Regions from separate parts of the Ruminococcus gauvreauii genome, predicted to be linked through region 2. Evidence: predicted binding sites of a transcription regulator. Region 2 holds the regulator's gene; the other holds the start of a gene.

Region 1 (7,279 bases), 1.8 Mb from region 2:
GCATTGCGGAGACCAGAAATATCGTGAAAACCGCGGAAGGCGCCGGTGTCCAGACGGAAGACGGAATAGTCCCGGTTGCACTGGATTCTAAAGTATCCATGAATATGTGGGGACTGCAGCCTGAATTTCTGGATGAACTGGAGAGCGGATTTGTGAAATTCCTCTCTGGATTGTCAACTGAAGATTCAAAACAGGAATATCTTCTGCCGACGATCATTGACGGGCTGCTGCAGGAGAACCGTGCGGATGTACATGTGATCAATACCGGCGCCCAGTGGTTTGGCGTAACGTACCAGGAAGATAAGGATTCCGTTGTGGAGGCGTTTAAGAAGCTGATCGCCAAAGGAGTCTATCGGGAAAAGTTGTTTGATTGTTAGAGTATAAGGAGAGGCAGTATGGGAAAATATTTCGGAACTGACGGATTCAGAGGGGAAGCCAACATTGATCTGACGGTAGAACACGCTTATAAAGTCGGCCGTTTTCTGGGATGGTACTTCGGGCAGGAGCATAAGGCGCAGATCGTGATCGGCAAGGACACAAGGCGCAGCAGCTACATGTTTGAATATTCGCTTGTGGCGGGACTTACCGCCTCGGGAGCCGATGTGTATCTGCTCCACGTCACGACAACGCCGAGTGTATCGTATGTTGTGAGAACCGAAAATTTTGACTGCGGTATTATGATTTCTGCAAGCCATAATCCTTTCTATGATAATGGAATTAAGATTATCAACGGTATGGGGCAGAAGATGGAAGCGGATGTGGAAGCGAAAATCGAAGCATATATCGACGACGGGACGCCGAAGATCCCATTTGCCATTAAAGAAAATATCGGACGGACAGTGGACTTTTCTGCGGGCAGGAACCGTTATATCGGTTATCTGATCTCACTGCCGACCCGTTCCTTTAAAAATATCAGGGTTGGTCTTGACTGTTCCAACGGAAGCGCTTCTTCCATCGCAAAGAGCGTTTTTGACGCGCTGGGGGCGAAGACGTATGTCATCCATAATGAGCCCGACGGGACCAATATCAACCAGAACTGCGGATCGACGCACATCGAAGTCCTGCAGAATTTTGTGAGGGAAAAACATCTTGATGTGGGCTTCGCCTATGACGGGGATGCGGACCGCTGCATCGCTGTGGATGAGGCCGGGAAAGTGATTGACGGAGATCTGATTCTGTATGTCTGCGGGAAATACCTGAAGGAGCAGGGGCGCCTGGATAACAATACGATTGTGACGACTGTCATGTCCAATCTGGGCCTGTATAAAGCCTGTGACCGTGAGGGCATTCACTATGAAAAGACCGCAGTGGGCGATAAATATGTCTGTGAGAATATGATGACATACGGACACAGCCTGGGCGGAGAACAGTCGGGGCATATCATCTTCAGCAAACATGCGACGACGGGAGACGGCATCCTGACTTCACTGATGGTCATGGAAGTGATGCTGGAGAAGAAGCAGCCGCTTTCTGTGCTTGCATCAGAGGTGGTTATCTATCCGCAGCTGCTGAAAAATGTGCGCGTTGCAAATAAACAGGAAGCCCGTGAGAATTCCAGAGTGCAGGAAGTCGTGAGATCTGTCGGCGAGCAGCTGGGAGAAGACGGACGTATTCTGGTACGTGAGAGCGGTACGGAGCCTGTGATTCGCGTGATGGTTGAGGCGGAAAATGATGCGATCTGTCAGGAATGTGCAGACAGAGTAATCCGGGTGATGACGGAAGAAGAGTTGATTGTGGGTTAAGAGGAACTGTTCAGATGAGAAAAATGTATTTGGTGTTTGCAGCCTGCCTGGTAATCCTTACAGCAGGCTGCGGCAGTTCTGAAAATGATGAATATTATGAAGACGGAATTGCCTGTATGGAAAAGAGTGAATATGAGGAGGCCGTTACCCTGATGAACCAGGCGATTGAGCAGGAGGAACGGCTTCCGGAAGCCTACCGGGCGCTTGGCATCAGTCAGTATGAACTGGGGGACAATGCGGCTGCCATTGCCGCATTTTCACGGAGCCTGAACTCACTGGAGAATACTAATGTAGAGTTTGAAAAGGATGTCATGTATTATCTTGCGCTGGCGAGAAAGGATTACGGGGAATATGAGAAGGCCGCCGAAGTGTATACGGAGGTTTTAAAGCTGGAGAAGGATCCGGAAACATATTTTCTGAGAGGCAGCGTATATCTGGAACTGGACGATCAGGAACGGGCAAAAAATGATTTTGACAGCGCCGTGAAAGACAGCCGGGACTATGGCATGTATCTGAAGATTTATCAGGCATATGCGGATAAATCCGATACCGTTACGGGAGAATCGTATCTCCAGAGAGCGCTGGAGTTAAAGCCCAAAGAGGCATCGGATTACTATAACAGGGGCAGGATCTATTATGAGCTGAAGGACTATGAAAGTGCCAGGGGAGAGCTGACCGAGGCAATCAATGAAGGTGATGCGGACGCCGTCCTCCTGCTTGGAAAAGTCTATCTTGCGGTCGATGACGCGGCCAGTGCCCGCGGTCTCTATCAGGATTATCTGAAGGAGGAGAAAAATCAGTCCAGGGCGTATAACGGGCTGGCGATGTGTGATATATTTGAAAAGAATTACGATAATGCGCTGAACAACATAAAAAAAGGCCTGGAGTGTGAGGACGCCGCGGAGACGCAGAGTTTGTTGTTCAATGAGATCGTCGTATATGAATATATGCTGGATTTTGAGACGGCAAAATCAAAAATGGCAGAATACCTGGAAAAATATCCGGATGATATGACTGCCGTGAGGGAAAATGAGTTTCTGAAAAGCAGATAACTTTGCATCGGGGAGTGCAGGTAAGGGGAGAAGTAACCAAAAGAGTTGCATTAAACAAACAGGGGTGGGCTATGCAATTATATGAATCAAAAAACATTGAAGAGCGGGTCATTTTGATTGGGATTCAGACCGATGCCGGCGACGATACGCAAAAATCATTGAGGGAACTCGAGGAACTCGTGGAGACTGCCGGAGCTGTTACGGTGGGTGAGGTCATCCAGAAGAGAGAGAGCATTCATCCGGCAAGTTATGTTGGTCCGGGTAAACTGGAGGAGCTCAGAGAACTGCTGTACACACTGGATGCCACGGGAATCGTCTGTGATGACGAATTATCTCCGGCGCAGTACGGAACTCTGGAAAGTGAACTGCAATGTAAGGTTATGGACCGAACGCTTGTAATCCTCGATATTTTTGCCGGGCGCGCTGTCACCAAAGAGGGAAAACTGCAGGTTGAACTTGCGCAATTAAAGTACCGTGCTGCCAGGCTGGTGGGGCTGCGCAATTCGATGTCCCGTCTTGGCGGCGGAATTGGTACGCGCGGACCCGGTGAGAAGAAGCTGGAGATGGACCGCCGTATGATCCGCAACAGAATCACGCAGCTGAAACAGGATCTGGAAGAAATGAAACGCCACAGAGAGCTGCTGCGGGGGCAGCGGATGAAGAGTAATCAGAAAGTGGCGGCGATCGTAGGCTATACGAACGCAGGAAAATCAACCCTTTTAAACACTCTGACAGGAGCATCGGTACTGGAGGAGAATAAGCTGTTTGCAACGCTGGATCCGACGACCCGCGTGCTTGACCTGCCTGGTAAACAGCAGATTTTACTGACGGATACCGTTGGGTTTATACGGAAACTGCCGCATCATCTTGTAGATGCATTTAAGAGTACGCTGGAAGAAGCAAAATTTGCTGACATTATTATACATGTGGTGGATGCGTCAAATCCGCAGATGGATGAACAGATGCATATTGTGTATGATACGCTCCGGCAGCTGGGAATAGAAGGCAAAAAGATAATCACGCTCTTCAATAAGCAGGACCAGGTGGACTGTCCTGAAAATCTGAAAGACCTTCAGGCGGACTGTATCATCAGGACGTCCGCCAAGACCGGGACAGGCATGGAGGAACTGAAGGAAGAGCTGGTTCGTATGCTTCAGGCGGAACAGATTTATATCGAACGTTTTTACGGATATGACAGAGCGAATGTCATCAGCATGATCCGAAAGGTCGGACAGGTTGTGGAGGAGGAATACTATCCGGAAGGCATCTCGATCAAGGCGTATGTGCCGGTGGAAATATATGGAAAAGTATAGTGGAAAAAGTCTGTAAATTTACGGGAGCCCCTAGAAATGGGGGCTCCCGGTCGTTTGGCATACAATATATGGTATTTTGTGTATTGACGCGTTCGGTATCCTTTGATATGATAGTTCCATAGCGCAGTCGGGGACTTAGGATTGCAGAGGAGGCAGATGTAATGTTTAAAGTAGAAAAAAGAGACGGAGCCATAGCCGATTTTGAGCTTGCGAAGATCACGGAGGCGGTCCGCAAGGCATTTGAAGCGAATCAAAAGCAGTACAGTCAGGATATGCTGGAGATGGTGAGTCTGCGTGTCACCTCTGATTTTCAGAAAAAAATCAAGGATGATAGTGTTAATGTAGAAGATATTCAGGACAGTGTGGAAAATGTTTTGATTCAGTGCGGATATTCAGATGTGGCAAAAGCGTATATCCTGTACCGGAAACAGCGGGAGAAAGTCCGCAATATGAAATCCACGATCCTGGATTACAAAGAGATCGTAAACAGCTATGTCAAGGTGGAGGACTGGCGTGTAAAAGAAAATTCCACAGTAACGTATTCGGTAGGGGGCCTGATCTTAAGCAACAGCGGTGCGGTGACCGCCAACTACTGGCTGTCCGAGATCTATGATCCGGAGATTGCAGATGCGCACCGTAATGCAGATATTCATATTCATGATCTGTCCATGCTGACCGGGTATTGTGCCGGGTGGTCACTGAAGCAGCTGATCATGGAAGGACTTGGAGGAATCAAAGGAAAGATTACGTCTTCACCTGCAAAACACCTGAGTGTACTCTGCAATCAGATGGTCAATTTCTTGGGGATCATGCAGAATGAGTGGGCAGGAGCACAGGCATTTTCGTCTTTTGATACATACCTTGCACCGTTTGCCAAGGTGGATAACCTTTCCTACCCGGAAGTAAAGAAATGTATTGAATCCTTTATCTACGGGGTCAATACCCCCAGCCGCTGGGGGACTCAGGCGCCGTTTTCCAATATTACACTGGACTGGACGGTACCGCAGGATCTTGCAGAACTTCCTGCGATTGTCGGCGGCAAAGAGATGGATTTCCGTTATAAAGACTGTAAGCCGGAGATGGATATGATCAACCGTGCATTTATCGAGACCATGATTGAGGGAGATGCCAACGGAAGAGGATTCCAGTATCCGATTCCGACATATTCCATCACATCCGACTTTGACTGGTCGGATACGACGAACAACCGCCTGCTGTTTGAGATGACAGCGAAATACGGTACGCCGTATTTTTCCAATTATATCAACAGCGATATGGAACCGAGCGACGTGCGGAGCATGTGCTGCAGGCTGCGTCTGGACCTGAGAGAGCTTCGCAAGAAAACGGGAGGGTTTTTCGGTTCCGGTGAAAGTACCGGTTCTGTGGGTGTTGTGACGATCAATATGCCGCGCATCGCATATCTGTCGAAGAACGAAAAAGAGTTCTATCAGAGGCTGGATCACATGATGGATGTGAGTGCAAGGTCACTTCATGTAAAACGCGAAGTCATTACAAAGTTACTGAATGAAGGTCTCTATCCGTATACAAAACGGTATCTGGGGACTTTTGACAATCATTTTTCAACGATCGGGCTGATCGGTATGAATGAAGTTGGGCTGAATGCGAACTGGCTCGGCGGGGATATGACGGACGTGCGTACGCAGGAATTCACGAAAGAAGTTCTGAACCATATGCGCAACAAACTCTCAGACTATCAGGAGGAATACGGAGACCTCTATAATCTGGAAGCAACACCGGCGGAATCGACGACGTATCGTCTGGCAAAACACGACCGGGCAAAATGGCCGGATATCAGGACTGCGGGAAGTAAGGGAGATACCCCGTACTATACCAACAGCTCACATCTGCCGGTTGAGTTTACATCAGATATCTTTGATGCACTGGATATTCAGGATGAACTTCAGAGCCTGTATACATCCGGTACTGTGTTCCACGCGTTCCTGGGCGAAAAACTGCCGGACTGGCAGTCTGCGGCATCACTGGTCCGGAAGGTTGCAGAGAATTATACACTGCCTTACTATACATTATCTCCCACGTATTCTGTATGCAAGGATCACGGATATATCGCGGGCGAGCACTTTACCTGCCCGACATGCGGGCATCCGGCGGAAGTATACAGCAGGATCACGGGATACTATCGGCCTGTTCAGAACTGGAACGACGGCAAGAGTCAGGAGTATAAAAACCGAACGGTATACGACATCGGGAATTCTGCGATAAAGAAGTCTAAGAAGACAGCGGCAGCTGTTATAGATGAGACAATAGCCGTGGAAAATGGTGAAGGATTCAAATATCTGTTCACGACAAGTACCTGTCCGAACTGTAAGGCGGCGAAGGAGATGCTGGAGGGAGAGGCATATGAAATCATCGATGCCGAAGCGAATCCGGATCTTGCAGCGAAATATGGGATCATGCAGGCGCCGACACTTGTGGTGGTGGATGGCGACAATATGAAAAAATATGTAAATGCTTCAAATATTCAGAAGTATCTGGAGACGCACTGAAGAGCGCGTAAACGCGGGGCAATCGGCTTTGATAGTTGGTGATGTCTTCTCTGGCAGACATGTCCGTTTAGCAATTTAGTAAGAGATGGTTCGGAAGGCGGAAGGCCTGGAACCATCTCTTTTGTATTTATGCGCATTGAACGATGAAAGAGGTATATGACATGCAAAACATACGCAAACTTTATGTTGATTTTCCTAAGATGGATGACACGGCTATATCGGTTATACCGTGCCTTGTGGATCGTCCGGTGGGAGCTCACTGCCACACGTATTATGAATTCGTAATTATAACAAGAGGGTCCTGTATTTTTGACTATCAGGGCGTGCGTTCTCTGCTGATGCCCGGGGATGTTTTCTTAATCGAACCCCATCAGACACACAGTTATGAGGTGCAGGCAACGGCTACTATCGTTAACTGTCACTTTTTTCCGGAACCGCTTGGTGCTGAGTGCAGCCGGACGCTCAGCAGTGCAACAATCAATACGCCTTATGCCAATGAGGACGTAAAAAAGCAGTGGGATGAACTGCTTCGTTATGTGACTTTGTCAGATCCGGTTATAGAAGAGGAAAGCAGGCGGGTGGGAGTAAATGCACAGGGAGTGATACATTTGAACACGCAGGAGATAAAATACGTCGAACAGCTTCTG
Region 2 (7,279 bases):
CGGCCTGCGGAGGATCATGGAGCGCCTGCCGTTTTCGTTTAAAGGAAAAGAGTATTTGATTCGGGCCGGTCAGAGCGTGGAGGAACGGTTTATAGGGAATGCCTATATATTCAAGAGCCAGGAAGTGAAAGAACTGTTGAAAAAAAAGGAACTGGCAGCATATACGGAGCAGGATGTTGTAGCGGCATATTATGCTGAGACAGAGGGTCTGGACGATATTACCAGGATGCAGTATATCGACATTAACTTTTGGATGCGCGGGGACATCCTCAGGAAATCGGACCACATCAGTATGGCACACGGTCTGGAGGTAAGAGTTCCCTACCTGGACGCGGAGGTAGCCGGGGCTGCGTTTTCGGTTCCCGTCCGATATAGGGTTACCCGCAGGCAGACGAAGTCAGTTTTCCGCAGTGTTTCTGACGGTTACCTGCCGCAGGAGACTGCCAAAAGACGGAAACTCGGATTTCCGGTTCCCCTTCGAAAGTGGCTGAATCAGGAACCATACGCGGGAATTGTGAGAGCGGAATTTGAGAGTGAAACGGCGGAGAGATTTTTTGAAAAAGACAGTCTGATAGAACTGCTGGAACAGCATAAAAACGGGAAGAGGGATAACAGCAGGAAAATCTGGACCGTATACCTTTTTTTGCTGTGGTACAGGGAAAACTTTTGATTGTCAAGGGCTAAAACTTTGTAAAATTTCTGTCGGATGCGCATAGCAGGGCGCCATAATGAGAACCATTTTACTAGAAAAAACTTCTAGGAGGATTCTTGTTATGGCGCTTAATAAAGTTGAGATATGCGGAGTCAACACATCAAAATTACCGATACTTAGCAATGAAGAAAAAGAAGAATTATTCCGAAAGATCAAACAGGGGGATAAAGAGGCCAGGGAGAAATATATCAAAGGGAATTTGCGTCTTGTCTTAAGCGTGATCAAACGTTTTTCCAACAGCAACGAGGCGGCGGATGATCTGTTCCAGATCGGCTGTATCGGGCTGATCAAGGCGATCGACAACTTTGATACGACATTAAACGTCAAATTCAGTACGTATGCCGTACCGATGATCATCGGAGAGATCCGGCGTTATCTGAGGGATAACAACAGCATCCGTGTGAGCCGTTCTCTCAGAGACATTGCATATAAAGCTATATTCGCCAAGGAAAACTACGTGAAGCAGAATCTTCGTGAACCGACCATAGCAGAGATCGCCGAGGAAGTGGGGATCCAGAAAGAGGATATCGTCTATGCGCTGGATGCAATCCAGAGTCCCATGAGCCTGTACGAACCGGTATATACGGAAGGCGGCGACACGCTGTACGTGATGGATCAGATCAGCGATAAAAAGAATAAAGAAGAAAACTGGATTGAAGACCTGTCGCTCCAGGAAGCGATGAACAGACTGAACGAGCGGGAAAAACATATCATTCAGCTCCGTTTCTTCGAGGGGAAAACGCAGATGGAAGTGGCAACCGAAATCGGAATCTCACAGGCGCAGGTGTCCCGTCTGGAAAAGAGCGCGCTGCGAAGCATGAAAAATTATCTGTCATAATTTGCAAAGAGAGAAGAAAAATGTTATGATATTCACAGTCGTGTGATGGGAGAGCGAAAAAGGGGGAAGAGCATGAGATGTCCATTTTGTAACCAGGATAACACCAGGGTTGTTGATTCAAGGCCGGTCGAAGACAGCAATGCAATCCGCAGGCGCCGTATGTGCGATGAGTGCGGAAAACGCTTCACCACATATGAGAAAGTTGAAACGATCCCGCTGATTGTGATAAAGAAGGACCAGAACAGGGAGCAGTATGACCGCGCAAAGATTGAAGCCGGTGTGCTGCGCGCATGCCATAAGCGTCCGATTTCGGCCGAGAGAATTACGGATCTTATAGATTCAGTCGAGACTGAGATTTTTAATATGGAGGAGCGGGAGATTCCCAGCTCAGTGATCGGAGAGATAGTGATGGATAAGCTCAAGGACCTCGAGGCGGTTGCGTACGTGCGTTTTGCATCCGTTTACCGCGAGTTTAAAGATGTCAATACGTTCATGGATGAGCTCAAAAAGATTTTGAAATAGATTGCCCTTTCTGTCGGAGTATGATATAATTCAAGCGTTATGAATTGGCACTTTAGCGAGTCAAAGCGCCAAAGAAAATGAGGAAAGAGGGATCATATGAAAAACAAGACAGTGAAAAGAATTATGGCTGTTGGCCTGTCTGCAATGCTGGCGGCAGCAATGTTTGCAGGATGCGGATCTAAGAGCAGCGATGAGAGCAAGTCTGCAGATGAATCAGCCGAGCCAACGCCTTCAGTGGAGGCAGCAGATGATGCAGCTGAAGAAAAAAATACAGAGTCAGGGGACGGCACCGTATATAAGATCGGTGTGATCCAGTACGTACAGCATGATGCACTGGATGCATCCAACAAAGGCTTTTTTGCGGCGCTTGATGAGATGGGAATTCAGTATGAGGCGGATCAGCAGAATGCAGCGGGAGAGGCTTCATCCTGCCAGACGATCGCCCAGACGCTGGTGAATAATGGAAGTGACCTGATCTTTGCGATCGCGACTCCGGCAGCACAGGCTGTTGCAGGCGTTACCTCTGATATTCCGGTAGTCCTGACAGCTGTCACAGACCCAGCAGAATCCGGACTTGTCGAGTCCAACGACGCTCCGGGCGGAAATGTGACCGGTACATCTGATCTGACTCCGGTTAAAGAGCAGATCGATCTGATGAAACAGATTCTTCCTGACGTGAAAAAAGTTGGTGTCCTGTACTGTTCCGCTGAATCAAATTCTGCGATTCAGGCACAGATGGCAAAAGACGCATGTGCTGAGCTGGGAATTGAGTGCGAAGATTACACCGTGTCCTCATCGAATGAAATCCAGTCTGTCGTGGAATCATCCATCGGCAAAGTAGATGCGCTGTATGCACCGACAGACAATGTTATCGCGGCAGGCATGGCGACAGTGGCAATGATCGCCAACGATAATAAGATGCCGGTAATCTGCGGTGAAGGCGGAATGGTGACAGAAGGCGGTCTGGCTACTTATGGAATCGACTACTATCAGCTGGGTTACATGGCAGGACAGCAGGCAGCAGAGATCCTTGTGGATGGAAAAAGCCCTGCAGACATGCCGATCGGTTATCTGGACGCATCCAAATGTGAACTGCAGGTAAATGATGAGACAGCGCAGGCACTGGGACTTGATTTATCTGCACTGGATACAGGAAGCGAAGAATAAGAAACAGGCGCAGCAAACGTATCGAAAGCGGAAAACAACAGGACCAAGGGAGCCAACTTCGGCTCCCTTGGTATTTCTGTTCTTTAATACGGTTGATTCCGGAAAAGATTTTGACGAAAGAATAATGGTCAGCGTTGTATTTTCGTGAAAGTATTTTCTTTAAAAGATACCACGTACACGTAGGAGGATAAAAATATGAGTGGGTTTTTTGTTTCAATGCAGGGAGCGGTATCGCAGGGAATTCTCTGGGGGATTATGGTACTCGGTGTTTATATTACCTTCAAGATTCTGGATATCGCGGACTTAACGGTTGACGGGAGTTTTGCGCTCGGGGGATGCGTATGCGCCACATTGATCGTAGCACACGGATGGAATCCGGTGGCAGCGCTTTTGATATCGCTGGTGGCGGGTGTGATCGCAGGAGGTGTGACCGGGTTTCTGCATACGGTGTTTGAGATACCGGCAATTCTGGCGGGGATTCTGACGCAGATTGCGCTGTGGTCTATTAACCTCAGGATCATGGGCGGAAAGAGTAATATTCCGCTGCTTAAATCAGATACTGTGTTTTCATGGATGGTGGATGCGACAGGACTTTCCCAGACTCATGCGAGCATGATACTCGGTGTTGTGATCGCAGTATTGTGTATCGGCCTCCTGTACTGGTTTTTCGGAACGGAGCTCGGGGCCGCGCTCCGTGCCACGGGTAACAATGAGGACATGATCCGTGCGCTCGGTGTCAACATCAAAAAGACAAAAATGCTGGCCCTGATGATCAGCAACGGCCTGGTCGGTCTTTCCGGAGGTCTGGTCTGTCAGAGTCAGAAATACGGAGATATCAACAATGGTACGGGCGCCATTGTGATCGGTCTTGCGGCGATCGTGATCGGTGACGTGCTGATGGGACGGCTCCGCTCTTTTGGAAGCAAGCTGACTTCGGCCATTGTAGGTTCTGTTGTCTATTTCCTGATTCGTGCGATTGTACTGCAGCTCGGTATGAGCGCAAATGACATGAAACTGCTTTCGGCCATCATCGTCGCGCTTGCGCTGTGTATACCGGTGGCGGTTGAGAAACTGCGGATCAGAAAATCCTATTCCGAAGGGGGAAAGTAGACATGTTAAAACTGATGAATGTACAGAAGACGTTCAATAAAGGGACGATCAATGAAAAAAAAGCGCTGACCGGCATTGACCTTCATCTGAGGCAGGGGGATTTTGTGACAATTATCGGCGGGAACGGCGCCGGAAAATCAACAATGCTGAATATGATCGCGGGAGTGTATCCGATTGATTCCGGGAAGATCATCCTGGACGGAGAAAATATATCCAGGAAACCGGAATATGCAAGAGCCAAATTCCTCGGACGGGTATTTCAGGATCCCATGAAAGGCACGGCGGCGCAGATGGAGATTCAGGAGAATCTGGCGCTGGCATATCGAAGAGGCCAGCGGAGGACATTGCGTTGGGGGATCACCAGGGCGGAAAAAGCGCGTTACCATGAGGAACTGAAATCTCTGGGTCTGGGTCTGGAAGACCGCATGACCTCGAAGGTAGGCCTGCTTTCCGGAGGCCAGCGGCAGGCGCTGACTCTTCTGATGGCTGCGCTGCAGCAGCCGAAACTGCTGCTTCTGGACGAACATACGGCGGCGCTGGACCCCAAGACGGCAGCCAAGGTGCTGGAACTGACGGAGAATATAATATCGGAGCAGAAACTGACAGCGATGATGGTAACTCATAATATGAAGGATGCCATTCGTATGGGCAATCGGCTGGTCATGATGCACGAGGGCAGGATTATCTACGATGTGGACGGAGATGAGAAGAAACAGCTGAAGGTGGAGGATCTGCTCAGGAAATTTGAACAGGCCAGCGGCGGAGAATTTGCAAATGACCGCATGATGCTGGCGTAGGAGTAAGAGAATATGAGAACATTTGATAAGTCTGCGAAGCTGGACAATGTATTGTATGATGTCAGGGGACCTGTCGTGGAAGAGGCGGGCCGGATGGAAGAGGCAGGACTTGAGATTCTGAAGCTGAACATTGGAAATCCTGCGCCGTTTGGCTTTTCGGCGCCGGAAGAAGTGATCCTTGATATTCGTCAGTCAGTGCGTGACAGCCAGGGATACTCTGATTCAAGAGGAATTTTTGCGGCCAGAAAGGCGATTATGCAGTACTGCCAGCTGAAGGGGATTCCAAATGTCGGTATCAATGATGTATATACCGGGAATGGCGTGAGCGAACTGATCACGCTGTGTATGCAGGCTCTGCTCAATGACGGGGACGAAATTCTGATACCTGCACCGGATTATCCGCTCTGGACCGCCACGGCAAATCTATCCGGCGGGAAAGCGGTTCATTACATCTGTGACGAACAGTCTGACTGGAATCCGGATATCAACGATATACGGGAGAAGATCACAGATAAGACAAAGGCTATCGTCATCATCAATCCGAATAATCCGACGGGCGCACTGTATCCCAGAGAGGTCCTGCAGGACATTGCAGATATTGCCCGCGAACATGAACTGATCATCTTTTCGGATGAAATCTACGACCGGCTGGTGATGGACCAGGAAGAGCATATATCGATTGCTTCTCTTGACCCGGATCTGTTCTGCGTGACGTTTTCCGGACTCTCCAAATCACATATGATCGCGGGGTTTCGGATCGGCTGGATGGTGCTGAGCGGCAGAAAATCTCATGTGCAGGGATACATAGAGGGGCTGAATATGCTCTCCAATATGCGCCTGTGCTCCAACGTGCCGGCTCAGACAATCGTACAGACTGCGCTCGGAGGGTATCAGAGCGTTGAGGAATATATCGTACCGGGCGGAAGGATTTATGAACAGCGCAACTACATCTGTGAGGCGCTGAATGATATACCGGGAATCACGGCGGTGAAACCGAAGGGCGGTTTTTATATTTTTCCGAAGATCGACACTAAAAAGTTTAATATCAGGGATGATGAACAGTTTGTGCTGGACTTTCTTCGCAGCAAACGCGTATTGCTGGTACATGGCGGCGGATTTAACTGGAAAGAACCGGATCATTTCCGGATCGTATATCTGCCGCGCGTGGAGGTGCTGCAAAAATCCATGAAGAAGCTGCGGGATTTTCTGGAGGATTATCATCAGTAGGCAGATAAAAGAGTGCGGTTCAATAACAGGTGAAAAGTTATTGAACCGCACTCTTTTCAAATGACTGCAGATTCAGGTCGCAGAGCTGCGGGAGTGAAAAATCCTGTCATCGATATCTTGGATTGTGATATGTGCCAGATGTCTCAGACAGAGATCGTTTAATTCTCCGTAAATACCGTCCATGATTCCAGCCATGCCGGAAGCTACCAGGCATTCTTTATCCACGCTTCCCGTTTTCCAGGAAGCTTTAATCAGCGGCATACGCAGTGCATCGCTGATCTGAGCCAGTGTCAGCTGGTCTGCAGGCAGCGTCATATAGTATCCGCCCTTTACGCCCTCCCTGGTTCCCACCAGACCGGCGGATTTCAGGGGGGCCATCACCTTCCGAACGCGCGCCGGATTGGTACAGACATTGTCTGCAAGTGCGTCGCTGGATAAGGTTTCTCCTTTATGGTTTAAAAATACGAGTGCATGCACTGCGATCGCAAATTCACTTGTCATTTCTCCGTTACATCCTTTCGTTTTTTCCATGTAGAATCCACAGCGCCAAAACTGCAGCTGCGAATACAGTCGCCGCAGCGGATACATTCCCGGCTGTTAGGTGTTTTCCACACCTGGATGCCCATTTTACACACCTTTTCACATTTCCCGCAGTGTGTGCATTTTTCTGCATCCACGCGATAGCGGTACAGGGCGATGGGATGAAAAAGCCCATACACTGCGCCGAGGGGGCAGAGATATTTGCAGAACGGGCGGTAGATCATAAGAGAGAGCAGTACGATCACTGCCAGGATCACGCCCTTCCATGCAAACAGAAATCCCGCGGCTCCCCGGAGTGCTTCATTTCCGATCATCAGGGGAATGCCGGCCATCAATGTTCCGCTGGGGCATATGTACTGACAGAAC

Evidence for each region. The regulator NrdR, encoded in region 2, represses ribonucleotide reductase genes. The targets are predictions, from matches to a motif close to CACNANATNTNGTG.
Region 1: NQ502_RS05755 (ribonucleoside triphosphate reductase) is a predicted target of NrdR. The motif match lies at 4,168-4,181, and genes of this name have one in related genera.

Annotation. Positions count from the first base shown of each region.
Region 1 is NZ_CP102290.1:1,183,602-1,190,880, reverse strand. Features, by position in the region: gene NQ502_RS05775 (sugar phosphate nucleotidyltransferase) at 1-377, shown strand, start outside; gene glmM (phosphoglucosamine mutase) at 396-1,742, shown strand; gene NQ502_RS05765 (tetratricopeptide repeat protein) at 1,757-2,794, shown strand; gene hflX (GTPase HflX) at 2,866-4,107, shown strand; gene NQ502_RS05755 (ribonucleoside triphosphate reductase) at 4,269-6,632, shown strand; gene NQ502_RS05750 (AraC family transcriptional regulator) at 6,794-7,279, shown strand, end outside.
Region 2 is NZ_CP102290.1:2,989,040-2,996,318, forward strand. Features, by position in the region: gene asnB (asparagine synthase (glutamine-hydrolyzing)) at 1-670, shown strand, start outside; gene sigG (RNA polymerase sporulation sigma factor SigG) at 774-1,550, shown strand; gene nrdR (transcriptional regulator NrdR) at 1,623-2,072, shown strand; gene NQ502_RS14200 (ABC transporter substrate-binding protein) at 2,169-3,239, shown strand; gene NQ502_RS14205 (ABC transporter permease) at 3,435-4,349, shown strand; gene NQ502_RS14210 (ABC transporter ATP-binding protein) at 4,352-5,146, shown strand; gene NQ502_RS14215 (aminotransferase class I/II-fold pyridoxal phosphate-dependent enzyme) at 5,159-6,373, shown strand; gene NQ502_RS14220 (RrF2 family transcriptional regulator) at 6,446-6,874, opposite strand; gene NQ502_RS14225 (4Fe-4S binding protein) at 6,871-7,279, opposite strand, start outside.